DNA from 2 places in the Planococcus kocurii genome. Region 2 is predicted to be linked to the other one. Evidence: predicted binding sites of a transcription regulator. Region 2 holds the regulator's gene; the other holds the start of a gene.

Region 1 (3,432 bases), 210 kb from region 2:
TTGATGACAAATGTAAAATCAACGTAGAAAGTGCCTTCGGTCCTATCAAAAGCAATCGTCCATTCTGGAGATCTCATCTAAAAAATCCAGCAAAGTCGAAATCACCTTTAAGTCCAGTTGATAGGATTCAACTTGCCCTTGAACCATCTGCACAAATGCTTCGCACCCTTTTTCATCTACTGCTGATGATTGTTTCGTAACTTTTGGAATAGCGGTCGCAATTAGCACCGTAATACTCATCATATCCGAAGGTGATTTTAAAAACCGGCAGAGACTTAGGAGTCATCCCTTTCTTTGCTTCTGACTATATAAGGTACAATCCCTTAAATAATTGCCTGGCCGATGGGTGAGCTGCTTTCACAGCATATCCTCGTCAATACCTGTAATAAATATAAAAAGGCCTTCCAGCGACGTGGAAGGCCTTTTTAATGATTAGACTTTGGCTTTTATTTTGCCAGTCCATTGTTTGAATCCGCCTTGCAATTGGAACAATTGGTTATAGCCTTTTTTCTTTAGGAAAATGGCGACCCGTCCGCTGCGAGCTCCGTTCTGGTCGTATAAGTAGACCGGCTTGTCTTCGCGAATTTCCTTATAACGCTGGCGCAATTGTGATTGCGGAATATTGCGAGCTCCAAGGATATGACCTGCTGCAAAATCTTTTGGCTCGCGCACGTCGATTAATTGAGCTTTGCGGTAGCCTTCAATAAACTGTTCCTGTGTCAAGTTAGTGACAGTTTTTTTAATGCGAAAATAAGTAATCACCGCGTAAATGATGATGGCTAACAGTATTGCGATCGTAATATACAAAAATTCCAATGGTCTTGCCCCTTTCTACTCTTCTTTTATTATAAGAGAAGAGATGACGGATATTCAATGCCAATGTTACACTAATTATCGGAAATAGGAGGCGATCTTGTGAATTATCCGAAATGGGTTTTTATAAATTCAGGTGCGGGCACCCCTTCTTTTAATATGGCGCTCGATGAATCCTTGCTGACTTGGCATAGTGAAGGGCTTATTCCGCCGATCATTCGTTTTTATGGTTGGCAACCGGCAGCTCTTTCAATTGGTTACTTTCAAAAAGTAGAAAAGGAAATTGATATGGATGTTGTTAACCGATTAGGACTTGGTTTTGTGCGCCGTCCAACAGGGGGCAGAGGTGTACTTCATGAACATGAACTTACATACAGTATCATCGTCAGCGAAGATTATCCACAGATGCCAGAAACTGTTACAGAAGCTTATCGTGTACTGAGCGAAGGGTTATTGGAAGGCTTTAAAAACTTGGGGCTCGATGCTTATTTTTCGGTACCGGATACAGCTGAGAAGCGCGCTGACTTAAAAAAACCAAAATCTGCAGTTTGTTTTGATACGCCGAGCTGGTATGAGATGGTCGTCGAAGGTAAAAAAGTAGCAGGAAGTGCACAAACACGTCAAAAAGGTGTTATTCTACAGCATGGTGCGATTTTAATTGATTTGGATGCCGAGAAACTGTTATCTGTTTTCAAATTTCCGAGTGAAGAAGCAAAAGAGCGCATGCGCATGAAGATACCTGAAAAAGCAGTGTCGATTAATTCACTACGAAAAACGCCAGCAACTGCTGAAGAATGCATTGCTGCCTTTAAAAAAGGGTTTGAGCAAGCTTTGTCTATCGATTTAGAGCCCTATGTGTTGACTGAGCAACAATTAGCAGAAGTCAAGGCTTTAGAGGAAAAAAAATACGCGAATCACGAGTGGAATTTCCGAGTGTGAGGTCTTTTGGCTCATTTTACCGAATTTAAAAGCTCGAAACCTTGGTAAATATAGCTTTATAAACTAACAGAATTCTATAAAAAAAACTTGTTATTGAAAATAAGTTTCAACATGTAGTATGATGGGAATCGAAGTAATACTATATATAGTATCCGACTCCATATAACATAAAGGAGGAATTGTCAAATGGTTTCCGCCACACAACAATCCCAGTATTCATTAAATGCATCAGCTTTAAACGAAGATATCAAAACCTTTCCGCAAGTACATGCCATCACTTCAGATATGAAGTTAACGCACAAAGGTGTCTCGCGTCTTGTTATGATTGATCGTTACTCTTTCAAAGATACAGAGAAAAAAACGCTCAAAGCGGGAGATTTTGTTGTATTAACTGTTAAAGAAGATCCGAAATTCCCAGCTCGTGGGCTAGGTTACATCGTTTCGATTGATAAAACTACGAACAAAGCGAAAGTTTGGATTGAGGAAGATTACAGAAGTGCAATCGACAATCCAGAAGAACAAGTAGCAGGCATTGTCAATCGTCCGATCGACGTGATTGAAAAGCCAATGGAAGTGTACTACGAGCAAATTGCGAAACGCAATGCAACAGGTCTTGCCTCAGTAGAAACAACTTCTGAAAAACGTCAAGAATGGTTTGAGAAATTTTATCAGCAATTGGTTAGCTTGAAATTCATTCCAGCTGGACGTGTTCTTTACGGAGCAGGAGCGGATACAGATGTAACGTATTTCAATTGTTACGTAATGCCGTTTGTTGCGGATTCACGCGAAGGTATTTCGGATCACCGTAAACAAGTGATGGAAATTATGAGCCGCGGTGGCGGTGTTGGTACGAACGGTTCGACTCTTCGTCCACGGAATACATTAGCACGTGGAGTTAACGGCAAATCATCAGGTTCTGTATCTTGGTTAGATGATATCGCGAAATTAACCCATCTTGTTGAACAAGGTGGATCACGTCGCGGTGCGCAAATGATTATGCTTGCAGACTGGCATCCAGATATTGCGGAATTTATCATTTCAAAAATGCAAAACCCTCGTATTTTGCGTTATTTGATCGAAAACACGCAAGATGAGACGATTAAAAAACTGGCTCATGATAAATTGAAATTCAAACCGTTAACAGCCCAAGAAGAAGCGATGTTCCAAGGAATTCTGAACTACCGCACAATTCCTGGCATGGGCGGATTTAATGAAAAAATCATGCGTGATGCCGACACGAAGTTACGTGACGGTGGAACGTACTCTGTTCATAATGAAGAATTCTTAACCGGTGCAAATATTTCCGTTACGCTAACGAGTGATTTCATGACAGCTGTCGAAAATGATGCAGATTTTGATTTGCGTTTCCCAGCAGTCGAGTCGTACTCAAAAGAAGAAATGGCGATTTATAATGAGAAATGGCAAGAAGTGGGCGACGTTCGTGAATGGGAAAGTATGGGCCATGGTGTCCGCGTTTACCGTACGATGAAAGCTCGTGAGCTATGGAACTTGATCAATATTTGTGCGACATATTCAGCTGAACCAGGTATTTTCTTTATTGATAATGCCAATGAAAAAACCAATGCTGCAGCATACGGTCAAAAAGTTGTTGCGACAAATCCTTGTGGTGAACAGCCGTTAGCACCTTATTCGGTTTGTAACTTGGCTGCGGTCAATTTG
Region 2 (3,432 bases):
TCTTGTGGAAAGTGACTAATTGGTTTGCTAGTTCCACATCTGACGGCAACGGTTCGTGACCATCCGCAATATCTCTCAGTACTTGGATAGGAGCTGCAGTCTCTAAATAAACCAATAACTCATCTTCTTTTGTTTTTGACGTTTCGTCTGTTGCTTCAATAGGTTCTGTTGCTTTATGTACAGGAACCAGTTGCGGCGCTGTAGTGGACACTTTCATTTTGTAATGCTCGGTTGCTGCTTTTTTTAAAAGATCAGTCGTCAATTTGTAATTGTCATCAATCGCCATTAAGACAACTGTTTGCATTTCAAGCGGGTCCCAACTATACAAAAAAGCCAATTTGGCAATATAGGCTTTTATGCTGCCCGTTAATACACGTTTGGGAACTAATTGCTCGGAAAGCCCTTGTTGCAATAAACCAAAGTCAAAATCTGATTCCGTGCTGTATCCCCCATTTTTTCGTTCTTGTAAATCTTTTTTCTTAGCGGGATAGCCTGCTTTGGCATGAACTGGTTGAAAAATATCGGTAAAGGTTCTTGACACTTCTTCGTAATCAGTCGGAATCTCCGTTTCGATGGCAAAACGTTTACGAACTTTTCGGTAAGACGTTTCACCAATTTTACTAAATAAAAACATAGACAATAACGGATCCATAAAAAACGTTTTTGGATCGAGTGGCGGACACAGTTCATAGATGAAAGAACGCTCACTGCTTTGATTTTTATACGTTCTAAGCAATCCAATTGCTTCTAACTGGATTCTAGCGTCAAATATTTTCGAAATAGAATTCCCCAACATATTCATCAATGTATAATGACTCGACTCTTCACTAGTCGCTTCTCCTTCAGCCCATAAAGTTAAATACAATGCAATGGCTTCCGCACCAATCATAGGTTGATAGAGCAATGTTAGAAGTTGCCGATCGTAATTTGAAAACGGATAAGGTAAGCGAATTCGAAATGGATCAGCAGGCTGCAACTCTTTATAATATGCAGTCATAAGTCACCGCCTTAATCGATTTTCTTGTCTTCCGGAGTTTTATTTAGCAAATCCTTGAGTTCATCAATAAAAACAGTGATGTCTTTAAATTGGCGATACACTGAAGCAAAGCGAACATATGCTACTTCGTCGATTGTTGCTAGTCGATTCATGACCAATTCTCCGACTTCTTCAGATTTCACTTCTGGGTTACCCGCACGGCGAAGGTCTTTCTCAATCGTAAAGACGACTTCTTCTAACACTTCTAGAGATACCGGCCGTTTTTCACATGCGCGAATAACGCCACGCAAAACTTTTTCACGGCTGAACTCTTCACGCGAGCCATCTTTTTTGACAACAATCAGTGGCATTTCTTCCACTTTTTCAAATGTCGTAAAGCGATAACCGCAAGACTCACATTCTCTTCGCCTTCTGATGGATTTCATTTCGTCTATTGGCCGCGAATCGACAACACGTGTGCCGTTATGTTGGCAAGCTGGACATTTCATTTTTACATCTCCCTAACTTCTCTATCTCGTGTATCTAGTATAACAAAAAATCATTGAAAAAATAGAAAAAGCAGAGGATTTCATCCCCTGCTTACGTGTTTTTGGTTAAATGGATTATGCTGTTACTGAAACTTTGGATTTCTCAACACTTACTGGTCCCATACCGCGTGGTATTTCTACAAGTTCGCGTGATGTTGAACCTAGTGCGTCTGCGATATATTCCGCTGCAATAGTCGGATCTAAATCGCCGCAAGTGTAAACATCTACACTCGCATAGCCGTGTTCTGGAAAACTGTGAATAGTTAAGTGAGATTCTGAGATAATCACAACTCCGCTAACACCTTGTGGTGCGAATTTATGAAAAGCTACCTCTCTTACTTCAGCTCCAGATTTGAGTGCTGCATCAACAAAAGTTTGTTCGATAAAATCCATATCGTTTAATTTGTCAAAATCACACTGCCAAAGTTCTGCAATTACGTGACGTCCCATCGTTTCCATGGTTCGTTTTCCCCCTTTGATATCATTTTGGTTTTTGCGCAAAATATTCAAAGTTGACTACCACGGGGGAAAGTTAGTCCAAAGAGGTCCTAACCCTTTAAGCAGTCATGTGAATAAAAATCTTACGCTCCTAATTCCGAGTTACATGATGGAAATTCAGAAGTGGTAGCCATTTTTCAACTACGATTCATAGTATAAAACGTATTTATCGCAAATGCAATAATAATATCTTATTGATTCAGAATTTTTACGATCACATAGGCAGAGAAAAACCCTGTTTCTCTTTTAAAAAAACTAGAGAACAGGGCATTCAGGCTTATTTAGAAACAAGAACCATCGCATTGGCAACTTTTTTAGTCAAGTCGATTACACGTGCTGAATAGCCCCACTCGTTATCGTACCATGCCAAAACTTTTACTTTGCGATCGCCAATAACCATCGTCGATAATCCATCAACAATTGCCGAATCTGAATTGCTATTAAAATCAACAGAAACCAATGGTTCCATCGTCAAGCTCAAAATTCCTTCTAAGCTATTTTCAGAAGCTTCCTTGAAAGCTCTATTAACTTCTTCAATTGTCACTGCTGTGTTCAAGTCAACAACTAAATCGACTAAGGATACATTTGGAGTTGGCACTCGTAATGCCATACCATGAAGTTTCCCTTCCATCTCAGGCAACACCAATGATAGCGCTTTCGCAGCACCCGTAGAAGTTGGAATAATGGATTGTGCACAAGCACGCGCGCGCCGAAGATCTTTGTGCGGGTTATCTAAGTTCTGCTGGTCGTTTGTGTAAGAATGGATGGTCGTCATCAAGCCATTTTCAATTCCAAATGTATCATTCAGCACTTTTACAACAGGCGCTAGACAATTGGTCGTACAGCTAGCGTTGGAAATGATATCATGCTTATCAATGTCTAGTTTGTCATCATTAACTCCCATAACGATTGTGATATCTTCTTTTTTTCCAGGCGCTGTCAAAATCACTTTTTTAGCTCCTGCTTCTAAATGCAGCGCTGCTTTTTCACGTGAATTGAATTTCCCAGTTGCTTCGATAACGATATCAATGCCCATTTCTTTCCATGGCAAATTCAGTGGATCGCGCTCACTTACCAATTGAACCCGTTTTCCATTAACAATTAAAGCATCTTCTTCTGAAGATACGTCACCCGTAAAGGTACCGTGATTTGTGTCATACTTAATCAAATGCGCCAGGGTCTCAGCTGGATACGAAGCGTTGATTGCTGTTATTTTAACATCATCCATCAATATCGCCTGTCTGAAAACCATACGGCCAATACGGCCAAATCCGTTAATTGCAATAGAAACTGTCATGTAGGAATCCTCCGTTTGTAATTAAGTTATACTCATATTTTTAATTTCTTATATAGTATAACACAATCACCTATTTAGAGAACCTTTAAAATTACATATCTTTTATTCTTTTT

What was found. The regulator NrdR, encoded in region 2, represses ribonucleotide reductase genes. The targets are predictions, from matches to a motif close to AACACNATATATNGTGTT.
Region 1: AUO94_RS01045 (vitamin B12-dependent ribonucleotide reductase) is a predicted target of NrdR. The motif match lies at 1,888-1,905, and genes of this name have one in related genera.

The regions. Positions count from the first base shown of each region.
Region 1 is NZ_CP013661.2:206,872-210,303, reverse strand. Features, by position in the region: gene AUO94_RS01060 (competence type IV pilus major pilin ComGC) at 46-243, opposite strand; gene AUO94_RS01055 (rhodanese-like domain-containing protein) at 433-816, opposite strand; gene AUO94_RS01050 (lipoate--protein ligase family protein) at 973-1,752, shown strand; gene AUO94_RS01045 (vitamin B12-dependent ribonucleotide reductase) at 1,939-3,432, shown strand, end outside.
Region 2 is NZ_CP013661.2:419,176-422,607, forward strand. Features, by position in the region: gene AUO94_RS02120 (replication initiation and membrane attachment family protein) at 1-997, opposite strand, end outside; gene nrdR (transcriptional regulator NrdR) at 1,009-1,485, opposite strand; gene speD (adenosylmethionine decarboxylase) at 1,600-1,983, opposite strand; gene AUO94_RS02135 (glyceraldehyde-3-phosphate dehydrogenase) at 2,300-3,319, opposite strand; gene coaE (dephospho-CoA kinase) at 3,422-3,432, opposite strand, start outside.